Regions from separate parts of the Amycolatopsis panacis genome, predicted to be linked through region 1. Evidence: riboswitches for the same ligand, from Rfam matches in the RefSeq annotation. Region 1 holds a riboswitch; the other holds the start of a gene.
What was found. Region 1 has a riboswitch for S-adenosylmethionine ahead of D5S19_RS28585 (aminotransferase class V-fold PLP-dependent enzyme). Riboswitches for the same ligand answer to the same signal wherever they lie in the genome.

Region 1 (7,550 bases):
GTCGCAAGGGCCGCGAGACGGTAGCGTTGCCGGAGTGGCCGTGTCCGATCCCGCCGATGTCCGCCTGCTCGCCGCGCTGGCCGAGCTGGGCAGGACGGCCGTGCACGAACTCGCCGCGAAAGTCGGGATGGACCCGCGCGAGGTGGCCTACCGGCTGGTCTCGCTGTCCGGCAGCGGATTGCCGCTGCTGGTCGGTGTGGAAAGTGACCCGAACGGTCTACGTGCAGCCCTATCGGGGGTACCCCCGTCGTGGCAGCGGCCGGGGCCGGGCGGGCAGGCCGGTCGGATGCCGCCGACCGGCGGGATGCCGTCGCCGGGCGCGGCGCCAGGGTACGGGGCTGGGCCGGGAACCGGGTGGGGGACGCCGGGTTATGGGGCGCAATCCGGGGCGGTGCCCGGTGATCGCGGGATGCAAGGCGGTGCGGTGCCGAGTGGGGTGGCGCCGGGTGGTGCGGCGCCTGGGGCTGGTGCGGTAGCGGGTGGCGGATGGCCGGGCGGTGCGGCTCCCAATGGCGAAGTGCCGGGTTGGGCGACGCCGGGTGGCGCAGGGCAGGACAGTGGAGCGCAGGGCGGCAGACCGGCCAACGCAGTCCCCAGCGGCGTCCTTCCGGGCTGGGCAACGCCAAACGGCGCCGGACCGGACAGCGGAACCCCAAGCGGTGTTCTGCCGGGTTGGGCAACGCCGAGTGCCGGCTGGCAGGACGGTGGAGCGCCTGGCGGCGGAGGACCGGGCGGTGCGGCTCCTGGCAGTGCACTGGGCTGGGCGACGCCGGGCAGTGTGGGTACCCACGGTGGAGTACCGGGCGGCGAGCCGGGCAATGCAGCCCCGGGCAGCGCTACGCCGGGCTGGGCAGCGACGAGAAGCACAGTGCCAGATGGCAGAGCGCCTGGCAGCGGAGGACCGGGCAGCGCGACCCCGGGCAGTACAACCACAAGCGGCGCCGCGGACTGGGCGACGCCGAGCACTGCAGGCCCGGACAGTGGTGTACCGGGCGCCGGAGGGCCGGGCGGGATACAGGCGCAGTGGGCGGGAGGCGGATCTGCGACGCAGGGTGCCGGACCGCGGTCCGGCGGCGCGCCGGGGTTCGCGGGCCGGCCGGGAGCCGGGACCGCTTGGGCGGCAATGCGTTCCCCGGCACTGGGACAGCCGAACGCTTCCGCGGACAACACCGTCCACAGTGGACAATACGGGCCGGCGCACGGTGTGCCGTCCGGAGCATACGGAGCACCATCGGGGGTGCGGGGCACACCGTCAGGGGCATACGGGTCCCCCTCAGGAGTGCAGGGCGCACCATCGGGGCCGTACGGAGCGACGGTGCAGGGCGCACCGTCAGGCGCGTACGGAACCCCAGGGCCATCAGGTGCGTACGGGGTTCAACCCGCGCAGTCCGGACCGTACGGAGCGCCATCGGGCGCGTACGGCGTGACAGGAGCGGCCGCTGTGACGGATCCGGCCGTCACCACCTGGGGCGTGCCGCAGACCGCGTCGTGGGCGCGCGGGGACGAGCCCCGACTGGAAGCCCCGGCCGGCGGACAGCGCGGGCGGATCGGCGAGAAGCTGGAGACGCAGGGGCTGGAGGGCGAGCAGCTCACCGTGCAACTGCTGGAGGTACAGGACCCGGCCGATTTCCTGTTCGGCGCGGCCGGGTACCGGCTGGAGGAAGGCGAGCGCGCAGTGGTCGTGCACACCGAGATCACCAACCGCGGCTCGGTGCCGTTCGCGTCGTTGCCGGACAACTACCTCGAACTGCTCACTGCCGACAGCGGCACCGTCGCCAAGGCACCCGTCTCGCTTACCTCCCGGCCACCGCACAAGATCGGGGTACGGCCGGGTGAGACGCTGGGCGGCCACACCGTGTACGTGCTCCCGGAAGCCACCCAGGTCGTCTCGGTGCGCTGGAGCCCCCGCCCCGAGCCCGACGAACGTACGCTCACCTGGACGGTGTGACCGGGGATCAGGCGTATTCGTCGCGCAGGATCTGCAGGGCGTTCGCAAGGTCGTCCGGGTATTCGGCTTCGAACTCGACCCAGCGGCCGTCGGCCGGGTGCGCGAACCCGAGGGTCCGCGCGTGCAGCCACTGCCGCGAAAGGCCCAGCTTGCGCGCCAGCACCGGGTCAGCACCGTAGGTCAGGTCCCCGGCGCACGGATGCCGGAGCGCGGAGAAGTGCACGCGGATCTGGTGCGTACGCCCGGTTTCGAGCTTCACGTGCGCCAGCGACGCCGCGCGGAACGCTTCGACCACTTCGTAGTGCGTCACGCTGGGACGCCCGCCCGCGACGACGGCGAACTTGTAGTCGTGCCGCGGATGCCGGTCGATCGGGGCGTCGATGGTGCCGCGCGTCGGATCCGGATGCCCCTGGACGACGGCGTGGTAGCCCTTGTCCACAGTGCGTTCCTTGAACGCCCGCTTCAACACCGTGTATGCGTGCTCGCTCTTCGCCACCACCATCACGCCCGTGGTGCCCGCGTCGAGCCGGTGGACCACGCCCTGCCGCTCGGCGGCGCCGGACGTGGCGATCCGCAGCCCGGCCGCCGCGAGCCCGCCGACGACCGTGGGACCGGTCCAGCCCGGGCTCGGGTGGACGGCGACACCGACCGGCTTGGACAGCACCACGATGTCCCCGTCGTCGTGCAGAATCCGCATCCCTTCGACCGGTTCCGCGATGATCTCGGCAGGCCGCGCCGGTTCCGGCAGGGTCACCTCAAGCAGACCGCCGGCGGACAGCCGGTCGGACTTCCCGGCAGGACGCCCGTCGAGCAGCACGTCACCGGCCGCGGCGAGATCCGCGACCGCGGTGCGCGACAGGCCGAGCAGCTTGGCCAGTCCCGCGTCCACGCGCATCCCATCGAGCCCGTCCGGGACGGGCAGCATGCGCGCGCTCACTTGGCGTCCTTCTTCGAACGTGTCGAGGTGCCGTCGTAGTCCTTGCCCAGCAAGGACAGCAGCACGATCAGCGCACCGCCGACGCAGATCGCGGAGTCGGCGATGTTGAAGATGGCGAAGCCCTGGCCGTTGGGTGCGAAGGCGGAGATGAAGTCGATGACGTGGCCATGCAGCGGGCCCGGCGCGCGGAACAGGCGGTCGGTCAGGTTGCCGAGCGCACCCGCGAGCACCAGGCCGAGCCCGATCGCCCAGCCGACCGAGCGCAGCCGCCGCGCCAGCCACACGATGGCCACCACGACCGCCGCGGCGATCAGCGCGAGCACCCAGGTCATCCCGGTGGCCATGGAGAAGGCGGCCCCCGGATTGCGGATCACCTGCAGGTAGATCAGCCCGCCGAGGATGCGGACCGGCTCCTTGCCCTCCAGATTGGCCGCGACCAGGTTCTTGGTCACCAGGTCGATCACCCAGATCAGCACCGCGACCGCGAACACCAGGCCGATCCGCCGCTTGGGCAGCGACGGCGCCGGGGCCACCTCGGCTCCTCCGGTATCCCCCCCGGGCCGCGGCTCGGCAGGCCCGGGCACGTCAGGCTCGGGCACAGCGGGCTCGGACACGTCGGATTCGGGCGAGGGCTCGGTGCTCACTCCCCCATTGTCCACGCTCGCCCCCGGCCCACTCCCAGCACCGCCGTCAGGCACAGAACGGCGGCAGCTCACGCGGGTCGCCGACCGGCGCCCACCGGCCGTCCACCTTGGTGTATTCCCACCGAGCGCCGCGGGCGACGATCTGCCGCAAGGCCAGCAGGAGCCGGTCGACGTGCTCGGCGGTGCTGCCCAGCCCGAGGCTCACGCGGAGCGCCTGCTGCCCTTCGCCGCCGGTCTCGCGGATCAGGCGGCGAGTGGCGACGTGGGCACAGAACGCGCCGTCGCGCACTCCGATGCCGTACTCGGCCGACAGCACGGCGGCGACCCAACCCGGGTCGAATCCGTCGACGACGAAGCTGACCGTGCCGACGCGGTCCACCGGGGCGTCGAACAGCCGCAGTTCGGCGCAGCCGGGCAGCACGGCGAGGCCCGTGCGGAGCCGTTCGAGCAGCTCGGCCTCGTGCGCGCCGATCGCGTCCCAGTTCGCGGCCAGCTGTTCGCAGGCGACGCTCAGCGCATACACGCCGACGGTGTTGGGCGAGCCCGCCTCGTGCCGCTCCGGCCCGGCGTTCCAGACCACGGCCTCTTCGGTGACCAGCTTCGTCGCACCGCCGCCGGCGAGGTACGGCACGGCCGCGCGCAGCCAGTCGCTCCGGCCGATCAGCGCGCCGGCACCGAACGGCGCGTAGAGCTTGTGCCCGGACAGCGCCACGTAGTCCACGTCGAGCTCCCGCAGCGAGATCCGCCGGTGCGGCGCGAGCTGCGCGGCGTCCAGCGCCACCCGGGCACCGTGTTTCCGCGCCACCGCGGAGATCTCCGCCACCGGCAGCAGTTCACCGGTCACATTGGACGCTCCGGCGACGACCACCAGCCGCGGCCCCTGCGGGCAGGCGGCCAGCGCTTCGTCCACAACGGACACTGCGGCCAGCCGGGTACGCGGCAGCGACACCCGGCGCACGTTCGGCCCGCGCCACGGCAGCAGCGCGGCGTGGTGCTCGGTGTCGAACACGACCACGGAAGTGTTGCGCGGCAACGCCTTCGCCAGCAGGTTGAACGCATCGGTGGTGTTGCGGGTGAACACCACGGTGTCGGTGTCGCGGGCGTCGGCGAAGCGGCGCAGCACTTCCCGCGTGCGCTCGTACAGCCGGGTGGAGACCTGCGACGCGAACCCCGCGCCCCGGTGCACGCTGGCGTACCAGGGCAGGAACTCGTCGACCGCGGACCGGACCGCGGACAGGCACGGCGCACTGGCCGCGTGGTCGAGGTTGGCGTAGGAGACGTCGCCGCCGGTCACCAGCGGTACGCGCAGGCCGGCACCGGCCACCGGCGGAACAGAGGTTTCGGTGGTCCGGTCGAGTGCGAGAGTCATGACGCTGCCTCCTCGGCAATCCGGGGGACCCGGCGAGGGGCCCGCGCTTGCCCGCCGCACTGCGCGACCGGCCCGGTCCTCACCCGGGGCACCCCACCGCGGAAGGAGGGTTGCCGGCCAGCAAGCCGGGGCTTGACGCTGGCACTCATGACCTGCCGAGAACGATAGCCGATCATCGGCGCGCGGCACCAGCCCATTCCGTGATCTGAGACGGCCGTCACCCGGTCAGTCCACAGTGGACTGTCCCGGTCAGCGGCCGGACTCGCCGCGCCACCTGGCCAGCCGCCCGGCCCGGTCCACCGCGCGGATCCGCAGCTCGGCGGCTTCGCGCACGTGCTCGGTGGCGACCACGAGCAGCTGGTCGTCCTCCTGCAGCCGGCTCGTCTTCTGCGGGGTGAACCCGGCTCCGCCGCGCACCACCAGGCTCACCGTGGCCCCGGCGGGCAGCCGCAGCTCGGACAGGTACACGCCGTGCAGCTTCGAGCCCTTCTGGATGCGCACCTGCAGCAGCTCGGCGCCGAGCTCGTCGAGCGGGGCCGAGTCGACCTCGATCTCCTGCACCTCGCCCGCCCGGTCCAGCCGCAGCAGCCGCGCCAGCGGCCCCAGCGTCGACCCTTGCAGCAGGGTCAGCACGATGACGAGCACGAACACCGCGTCCACCAGCCGTTGCGCGCCCGGCACGCCTTGGGACAGCGGGATCATCGCGAGCACGATCGGCACCGCCCCGCGCAGCCCGGCCCAGGACAGGAACGCCTGCTCTCGCCAGGGCAGCCGGAACGGCAGCAGGGACAGCGCCACCGACAGCGGCCGGGCCAGCAGCAGCACGACCGCGCCCGCGACCAGGCCGGGCACCAGCGTCTCCAGCAGCCTGCCCGGCGAGGCGAACAGGCCGAGCAGCACGAACAGCCCGATCTGGGCGAGCCAGCCGAGCCCTTCGGCGAAGGACAGGGTGTCCGAGCGGTGCGGCAGCTTCGAATTGCCCAGCACCAGCCCCGCGACGTAGGTGGCGAGCAGGCCGGAGGCGTGCGCGAGCTGACCCGAGGAGTAGGCGAGCACGCACACCGCGACCGTGGCGAGCGGGTAGAGCCCGGTCGCCGGGAGCGCGGCCCGGCGCAGCGCCTGGGTGCCGAGCCAGCCGAACGCCAGCCCGATGGCCAGGCCGGCGGCCAATTCGTAGACCACCACCAGCGGCAGCGACCAATCGACCGCATCCCCGGAGGCCAGTACGATCACCGCGATGTAGGCGGGCGCGTCGTTGATCCCGGACTCGAGTTCGAGCATGCCGGACAGCCGTTTGCCGATTCCGGCCGAACGCAGCACGGAGAACACCGCCGCGGCGTCGGTGGAGGCCAGTACCGCGCCCCACAGCAGCGCCAGCCGCCAATCGAGGCCGAGCAGCCAGTGCAGCGCCGCGCCGGTGACCACGATGCTGATCACCACGGCCACTGTGGACAGCACGATCCCGGGCCCCAGCGAGGATTTGACCGACGACCAGCGGGTGGTGAGCCCGCCTTCGGTGAGAATCAGCACCAGTGCGGCCAGCCCGAGCGACTGGGTGAGCGCCGGGTTGTCGAAGTGGATACCGAGGCCGGATTCCCCGAGTACCACGCCGATCGCGAGATACAGCAGCAGTGACGGGAAGCCGAGCCGGATGGACACCCGCACCGCGAGCACCGAGGACAGCAGCACCAGTCCGCCGACGCCGAGGAGTACCGGAAGTCCGTCCATGTCGCCTCCCCGTCCCCGACCCGCAGCGCGTCCAGAATAGTGAGGCGCCCGGCGCGGCCGGACACGTGTCCCCGAAACGGATGTTCCAGTCCTTTTCGGACGGTGCGACGGCTAGGGCACGGCGGCGAGGAATTTCGCGCCGAGGGCGACCGCCGGACCGGAGTCCTGGCCACCTTCGAGAAAGACCGAGAACGCCACGTCACCGCGGTAGCCGACGAACCAGCCGTGTGCCTGGGCGCCGTCGCCGAACTGCGCGGTGCCGGTCTTGCCGAACACCGCACCCGAACGGGCGAGCCCGGTGGCGGTGCCCGCGGTGACCACCTCCCGCAGCATCGTGCGCAGCGGCGCCAGCACCGCGGCGGGCGGCGGCGCGTAGGCGGTGACGACCTTGGTGCCGCCGTCCGGCCAGAGCTGCGGCGTGATCGCGCGCCCACTCGCCGCGGTCGCCGCCAGTACCGCGGCGCCGAACGGGCTGACCTGCACGGTGCCCTGGCCGATGCCGTCCTCGACCTGTTCGTCCGGGCTCTGCGAGGGATCGACCCGACCCAGTTCGGTGCGCATGCCGGGGAGTTCGAAGTCAGCGTTGAGGCCGTACTGCGTGGCGGCTTTCGCCAGTGCGTCGGCGGGCAACTGCGCGGCGAGCTTGCCGAACGTGGTGTTGCAGGAACGCGCGAACGCCCGCTGCAGCGTGGTCGTGCCGAGGTCGAAGCCCTCATTGGACAGTGTTCGGGTGCCGATTCGTTCGGTGAGCGGACAAGCCATCGGTGAGTCCACAGTGACCAGACCGGCTTCCAGCGCGGCGGTGGCGGTGACGATCTTGAACGTCGAACCGGGCGCGTACTGTCCGCTGAACGCCGATGCCGGGTTGTCCACCTGGCTGTTCTGCGCCACCGCCAGCACATCGCCGGTAGACGGCTGAAGCGC
Region 2 (7,550 bases), on a different contig from region 1:
AATATCAAGTCGCAGATCAAGCGCATCACCACGAACGAGAAGGCGCGGCAGCGCAACCTGGCGATCCGGTCCTCGGTGAAGACCGCGATCCGCAAGTTCCGCGAGGCCGCCGAGTCCGGCGACAAGGACAAGGCCCTCGAGCTGCAGCGCGAGGCCGCTCGCAAGCTCGACAAGGCGGTCACCAAGGGCGTCATCCACGCCAACCAGGCCGCGAACAAGAAGTCGGCGATCGCGAAGCGCGCGAACCAGCTCTGAGCCGGTTCGCCTGAAGGCCCGGTGACCTCGGTCGCCGGGCCTTTTCGTATGCCCAGGTGACCTCGGGCCACGCAACCTCGTCCTGGTCCTACCCGTCAACGGCCTGCCCGCACCGTTCGTGCTGCGATGTCCCACGACCTGCGTTCCGTCTGCCACCCGAAGGACTCACAGCACACGCAGGGTCGCGTGGAACAGCACCCCCACCGCCGCGTCATGCACCCGGTCTCACGTCCTGGACCGGGACCCCGTTCCCCGGACGACCGCAGTTCTTGCGCCGGAACCCGCCGCCTTCGACCGATCCGGTCTTCGGTACCTGCCGCATACCCTCCGGATGACCAGGGAACGCGGCCACGCCACCGCGCCGGACGACGGCGCCGGACGATCGGGGTTCAGCGGTCGCCCCTCGCGACGACCACCTCGACGACGGCTCGTTCCAGGGCGTAGTCCGCGTCCGCGGCGGCGCCTTTCACCTCGGCGTTCAGCCTGGCCACGACGCGCATCGCGGTGGCAAGGCCATCCTGGCCCCAGCCCCGGGACTGGCCCTGTGCCTTGCGGATCTTCCACGGCGGCATGCCGAGCTCGCCGGCCATCTGGTTCGGGTTGCCGCGCCCGGCGGCGGACACCCGCGCGATGGTGCGGACGGCGTCGGCCAGCGCGTCGGCGACCAGCACGTGCGGGACGCCCAGCTGCATCGCCCAGCGCAGCGATTCCAGCGCGGCGGCTCGGTCACCGGCCACGGCCTTCTCCGCCACCGCGAACCCGGTCACGTCGGCGCGGCCGGTGTGGTAGCGGCGTACCGCCTGCTCGTCGATCACGCCGCCGGTATCCGCGACCAGCTGGGTCGCCGCCGAGGACAGCTCGCGCAGGTCGGAGCCGACGGAGTCGAGCAGAGCCGACACGCCCGCTGGGTCGATCTTCCCGCCCGCACGGCGGACTTCGTTGCGTACGAACGATTCCCGTTCGGCGGGTTTGGTGAGCTTCGGGCATTCGGTGATCTCCGCGCCTGCCTTCTTCAGCGCGCCCGGCAGCACTTTGGCCGCCTTGCTGCGCCCGCCGCCGCTGTGCACGACCACCAGCACCACCCCCTCCGCCGGGGCCTTCAGGTAGGCGAGCACCGCGTCGGACAGGTCCTGCGAAATGTCCTGCGCCGACTCCAGCACGATCACCCGCCCCTCCGCGAACAGCGAGGGGCTGACCAGTTCGGCCAGTTCGGGCGGTGTGAGTTCAGACACCCGAATCCGGGTCAGGTCGGCCGTCGGATCGGCGGCCCGCGCCGCGTCCAGCGCGGCGCGCACGGCCCGTTCGATGAGCAGTTCTTCCTCGCCCGTGACGAGGTGCAGCGGCGCGGGTGCGGTGGTCACCCGGCCATCCTCTCACCCGGCCGGCAGTCCGCCCGCTCCGGTGATCTGGACCGCCTCCATGGCACGAGGTGATCGGTGTGCCGTACGGTGTGGCCCAGGCGGCATCCACATCCACTGCGGTGCGCCCACAACTGAATACCGCTCATCCAGAGGGGCAGAGGGAACGGCCCGACGAAGCCCCGGCAACCGGCGTACAGCCTGTCATCCCGCGATCGCGGGATAGCTGACGAACACGGTGCCAATTCCGGCCCGCCATGGCGGGACAGATGAGGAAAGGAACCTCGCGATGACCGCATCCCTCGGCACGGACCCCGCCCGCACCACGCTCGATCTCGGCCCCGCCGTCGAGCTGGTGTCGAAGGAAGAGGGACACCGGCAGCCGCTCGCCCCGGAATTCGTGTCCGCGGAGGACTTCTCACCGCTTGAGGTGGCCTACGACTTCGGCCGCGTACGCCGTGAGGACATCGAGGCGGGCCCGAAGAACATCTGGCGCTACAAGAAACTCCTTCCCGTCCCCTCGACCGTCGAGCAGATCCCGAACACCGAACCGGGCGGTACCCGGCTCGTGCGCGCCGACCGGCTTGCCAAGGCACTCGGCCTGAAGACCGTGTGGGTCAAGGACGACACCGGCAACCCCACCCACTCGTTCAAGGACCGTGTGGTCGCGGTGGCACTCGCCGCGGCCCGCGAGTTCGGCTTCGAGGTCCTCGCGTGTCCCTCGACCGGCAACCTGGCCAACGCGACCGCGGCCGCCGCCGCGCGCGCCGGCTGGCGGTCGGTCGTGCTGATCCCGAAGAGCCTCGAACGTGCCAAGATCCTCACCACCGCGGTCTACGACGGCGACCTGATCGCTGTCGACGGCAATTACGACGACGTGAACCGCCTCGCCACTGAGTTGGCCGCCGAGCACCCGAAGTGGGCGTTCGTGAACGTCAACGTCCGCCCGTACTACTCCGAGGGCTCGAAGACGCTCGGCTTCGAGGTCGCCGAACAGCTCGGCTGGCGCCTGCCGGAACAGATCGTGGTGCCCATCGCCTCCGGTTCCCAGCTGACCAAGGTGGACAAGGGTTTCCGCGAGTTCGGTCAGCTCGGCCTCGTGGAAGCCAGCCCGTACAAGGTGTTCGGCGCCCAGGCCACCGGCTGCTCCCCGGTGTCGACGGCGTTCCGCAACGGGCACGACGTGGTCCAGCCGGTGAAGCCGGACACCATCGCCCGTTCGCTCGCGATCGGCAACCCGGCCGACGGCCCCTACGTGCTCGACGTGGTCCACCGCACCGGCGGCGCGATCGAGGACGTCACCGACGAGGAGGTCGTGGAGGGCATCCGGCTGCTCGCGCGCACCGAAGGCATCTTCACCGAGACCGCGGGCGGGGTCACCGTCGCCACCGCGAAGAAGCTGCTGGAGACCGGCAAGCTCGACCCGGACGCGGAGACGGTGCTCCTGATCACCGGCGACGGCCTCAAGACCCTCGACGCGGTGGAGAACCACCTCGGCCCGAAGGCGACGGTGCCGCCGTCCACGGAGGCCGTGAGCAAGGCACTCGGCTACTGACACGACGGTCCGGTCGTATCCGGTCGCCGCCGTTCGGTGACCGGACACGAACCGGCACGCCACCGGCACTGGCAGCAGCTAGTGCGGTGGTCCCCGTGGCTCACCCCTGCGCGCGACGACAGGCCCACCGTCGCCGGGAAGTACCGCGGTGTCCCCGTCGACGTCGGTCCGGGTGATCAGCGCACCCAACGCCCCCAGAACGTCCACTGTGGACTTGCTGGGATGCCCATATCCATTGCCCGCACCGACGCTGATCAACGCCGCGCGCGGCCTTACCGCAGCAAGGAACTGCGGCACGGAGTATTTCGAACCGTGGTGCGGCACCTTGAGCACATCCGCGGTCAGGTCCACTCCCCCGGCCAGCAAGTCCGCCTGCGCGGCCAGTTCGACGTCCCCGCTCAGCAGCACCCGGCCGGCAGACGTGGTGGCGCGCAGCACCACTGAGCTGTTGTTGATCATCGTGCCATCCTGGAGGGCAGGCGATCTGGTAGTCGCGTAACGCGGCCCGAGCACGTCGAGAGACAAGCCCGGCCAGTCGAGCCGCCGGCCCTGGTTCAACTCCACCAGCGGTACCCGGTGCTTCGCGGCCTCGGCCGAGACCTGCTGCCATGCCCACGCAGGCGCCCGCCCCGGCCCGACCGCGACCGCGCCGACGGCTCTCCCCTCGAACACCGACGAGAGCCCGCCCACATGGTCGGCGTGCAGGTGGCTCAACACGATCAGCGGCACCCGGTCCACACCGAGCCGGTTCAGGCATTCGTCGACCGGCCCCGGTTCCGGCCCGGTGTCGACCACCACCGCACGCCCGGGTTCTCCGGTCGCCAATACGAGGGCGTCCCCCTGTCCGACGTCGCATTCGACTGCGGCCCAGTCCTTCGGCGGCCAGCCGAGCTCCAGCACCCGGGCAGGCACCACCGCCAAGAGCACCACCACCAGCCCGACCGCCACGAACACTCGCAGACGCCGGAATCGCAGCGCCACCACGGCGAGGATCATCAGTCCGGCCGCCCACAGACCCCCAAGCCAGCCACCCGGCCAGCCGAGCACGGCGCCAGGTGCGCGCGCACCGTGGCGAGCCACAGTGATCAGCCACCGCGCCTCAGGATCTGCCAGCCGGATCAACAAGTGCCCGGCACCGCTCCACCACGGCCCGACGACGGTGGCCAGCACTCCCAGCACAGTGACCGGCGCGACCACCGGTGCAGCAAGCACATTCGTGAGCACCGAGACCAGGCTGACCGTGCCTGCCATCCCGGCGATCACCGGCGCGGTGACCACGAACGCGGCCAGCGGGACCGCAAGACCTTCCGCGTAACCCGGCGGAATCCCTCGGCGGGCCAAGGAATCCGCCCACTTCGGCGCGATCAGCACCAGCCCGGCGGTGGCGAACACCGACAATGCGAACCCGAAGTCCGCCGCCATCGCCGGGTCCCATCCGACGAGCACACACACCGCGAACGAGAGCGCGGGCAGTGCGGAGCCACGGCGCCCCAACGCCAGCGCGAGCAGCCCGACAGCGCCCATCATCCCGGCCCGCACCACACTCGGCTCCGGTCCCACCAGCACCAGGAAGCCGAGCAGACATACACCGGCGGCTACTGCGGACAATCTCGGCCCGGCGCGCAGTAACCTGCACAACAGCAGTACCGCGCCACAGATAATCGCAACGTTGCCACCGCTCACAGCCATCAAATGGGTGAGACCCGAGGCAGTGAACTCTTGCTCCACCTGTTGCGGCAGCGCGCTGGTGTCGCCGATGACGAGACCGGGCAGCAAGCCGGCCGGTTCCTCGGGCAACACGGAGCACAACGAGTGCAGCCCGCTCCGCAATGTCTCCGCCGCGCGTTGCCACCATGGCGCCGGACCGACGTCTACGGGTCGGTCGCGCACGGAGAGCACCGCCGCCGTCAGATCGCCGCCCCGTGCGGAGCTGAGCCGCCCGGTGGCCGTCACCTCTTGGCCGGGCAGCAACGCTCCCCATCCCGCTACCGGCGCGAGCAGGAGTACCCGCCCCGTCGAGTCGACTGCCTGACCGTCCACAGTGGCCGCTTCCACTACCGCGGGGACGGCGACTGACCGAGCACCGGCTTGCTGATCGGCGTAACCCGCTCTGTGAATGGGCCGCGGACGCTCGCTGACCTCGATCCGGAGCAACGCGGCGGTTCCGCGGACAGCGGCTGACGCGAGAGGATCGTGTTCCGCGTCGTGAATACGCGCCGCGGTGGGGATCGCAGCGACCAATCCGAGGAGCAGCAACGCTCCCCCGGCACCGACGAACCGCCGACGACCGCAGATCAGCAGGACCAGCGCCACGACTGCCGCGAGCGCTCCGGTGAGAACCGCGACCCACCAGCCGAGCTGTAGTCCGCCAAGTGCACCCGCCCATCCCGCCACCGCCGCCGGAACGAGGCGGAAATCGTGATCACGCCAGGAATTCATCTGCGGGTCCGAGCGGCTGGTGATCGTCATCCGACCACCACTTGCGCGCGCAACTTCTCAAACTTACTCTCCCCAATACCGTCGACCTCGCGAAGCTGCTCGACGCTGGTGAAACCGCTGTGCTGGGTACGCCAGTCGATGATGCGCCGCGCTGTGACCTCGCCGACTCCGGGAAGGGTGTCGAGCTGTTCGGGCGTCGCGGAGTTCAGGTCGATCTTGCCGGGCGCAGCCCCGGCGCCTGCCGGAGCGGCCTGGGCCGCCGGCAGGCCGACCGCGAGCTGTTCGCCGTCGGTGAGCTTGCGCGCCAGATTGAGACCGGAAAGATCGATGCCCGGGACCGCGCCGCCCGCCGAGCGCAGTGCGTCGGCCACCCGCGAACCGGGCGGAACCGTGACGAGCCCCGGATTCCGTACTCGCCCAATGACGCTGACGACGAGTTTCGCCGCCGACGATGAGGACGCCGCACCCGCTTCGTGCCCCTGAGCACGAGCACTTGGCAGCGGCGGGGCTACCTCCGCCGCTGGAGATCCGCCGAACACCACGAAGCCGACCACCACGACCACGGCAGCGAGCGCTGCGGAAATGCCGACGAGCACGCCTCGACGGCCGAAGATCGCGGGCAGGCCGGGGTGCCCGGGGTCGTTGCCCCCGGGCAGCCAGCGGCGGACGAGCCGACCACCGGGCCCGACCGTCTGCGGGCCCGCGGCCAGCTGGTCGGCCAGCCAGGCGAGCCTGGCGTTGACGGGAGTGCCCGGATCACGGGCGGATTGCTCGAACACACGATCGACGCTAGCGGCTGGACCGGCCGTCGGCGAGCAAGTTCCGCGGGGGCTGTGGACAACCCACCCCTTGTGGACAACTCGGCCCCCGAAGCCATTAATCGCCTTGGTTCTTCAGGACCGGCGTGCACTATGGCTTCCATGCCATCTCCTTCAGCACGGGCACTCACTCACGTCACCGCACAGTCCGCAGGCGAACCGGTGGAACCGGCCTGGCGGGTAACCCTGCACTTCCACCCGGATCGGCTCGCCGGCGGCGTACCGATCCTCGACCGCATGGCCGACGATGGCCGATACCGCTCGCAGTTCGAAACCGGTACCGGCAACGGTGGGCTGACCGCGTATCCCGGTGGCGACCGGTGGCGCTGGGAAAGCCGGATCTTCGCCGGCGCCTACGACAATGCGCCACCGGCGGATCGGCCGGTCTACGGTGCGTTCAATTTCCGCGCACGTCGGGTCGGCGGCTCGCCGCGATTCGGCTCGGCGCACTTCCGGCTGGCCGCACATACCTTGGCTCGGACCACGTTCTGCTATCCGGACAGCGTGTTCGAACCCACGAATTTCGGGGTTTCCGCCCGGCTCTCACCCTTGATCGCGCAGGCTGCAGCAGACGACAAAGACCCCTTGGACGATTACGTGGAGGCGCACGTACACGGCGGCCTGGATCTGCGCCGGGATGTCGAGGCGCTCGTGCTCGATCCGGTTCATCGGGGCACTCCGACGGAGAACTCCGCGCTGCGGCTCGGCTGCCCGATCGAATGGCACGGCGGTTTCACGCTTGCCGTTGCGGAACTCCGCCGCCATCCGACGTACCGGGGCGCGGAATTCGTCACGCTCGGCCTCTCCCTCGCACAGGACGGGCGGCTCGATCCGGCGGTACTCGGCACCGCCTCCCGGTCCGGGAAGCACGACGAACAGGCGCTCAAACGCGTGTGGCACTACGTGGCGAGATTCGGAAGTCCCGAGATGCGGGCTCACTCACCCGCGGCCCGCTGCACGACCACGCCGAGCACTCCGGGACCGGTGTGCGCGCCGATCACCGCACCGATTTCGGAGACCACGCACCCGCCGCCGCAGCCCGGAATCGCTTCCTCCAGCCGGTTCGCCAGCTCGACTGCTCGTTCCGGCGAGGCGAGGTGGTGTACCGCCAGTTCGACCGGCCCG

Region 2: another riboswitch for S-adenosylmethionine. It lies ahead of thrC (threonine synthase); the one in region 1 lies ahead of D5S19_RS28585 (aminotransferase class V-fold PLP-dependent enzyme).

What each region holds. Positions count from the first base shown of each region.
Region 1 is NZ_QZFV01000133.1:11,988-19,537, reverse strand. Features, by position in the region: partial or broken gene D5S19_RS34260 (AsnC family protein) at 35-448, shown strand; gene D5S19_RS28600 (AsnC family protein) at 1,013-1,948, shown strand; gene D5S19_RS28595 (RluA family pseudouridine synthase) at 1,956-2,885, opposite strand; gene lspA (signal peptidase II) at 2,882-3,529, opposite strand; gene D5S19_RS28585 (aminotransferase class V-fold PLP-dependent enzyme) at 3,576-4,898, opposite strand; SAM riboswitch class IV at 4,937-5,051, opposite strand; gene D5S19_RS28580 (potassium/proton antiporter) at 5,148-6,626, opposite strand; gene D5S19_RS28575 (penicillin-binding transpeptidase domain-containing protein) at 6,738-7,550, opposite strand, start outside.
Region 2 is NZ_QZFV01000073.1:49,170-56,719, reverse strand. Features, by position in the region: gene rpsT (30S ribosomal protein S20) at 1-255, shown strand, start outside; gene holA (DNA polymerase III subunit delta) at 645-1,616, opposite strand; SAM riboswitch class I at 1,756-1,889, shown strand; gene thrC (threonine synthase) at 1,903-3,168, shown strand; gene D5S19_RS11680 (ComEC/Rec2 family competence protein) at 3,247-5,637, opposite strand; gene D5S19_RS11675 (ComEA family DNA-binding protein) at 5,634-6,386, opposite strand; partial or broken gene D5S19_RS11670 (DUF3626 domain-containing protein) at 6,528-7,346, shown strand; gene D5S19_RS11665 (DegV family protein) at 7,361-7,550, opposite strand, start outside.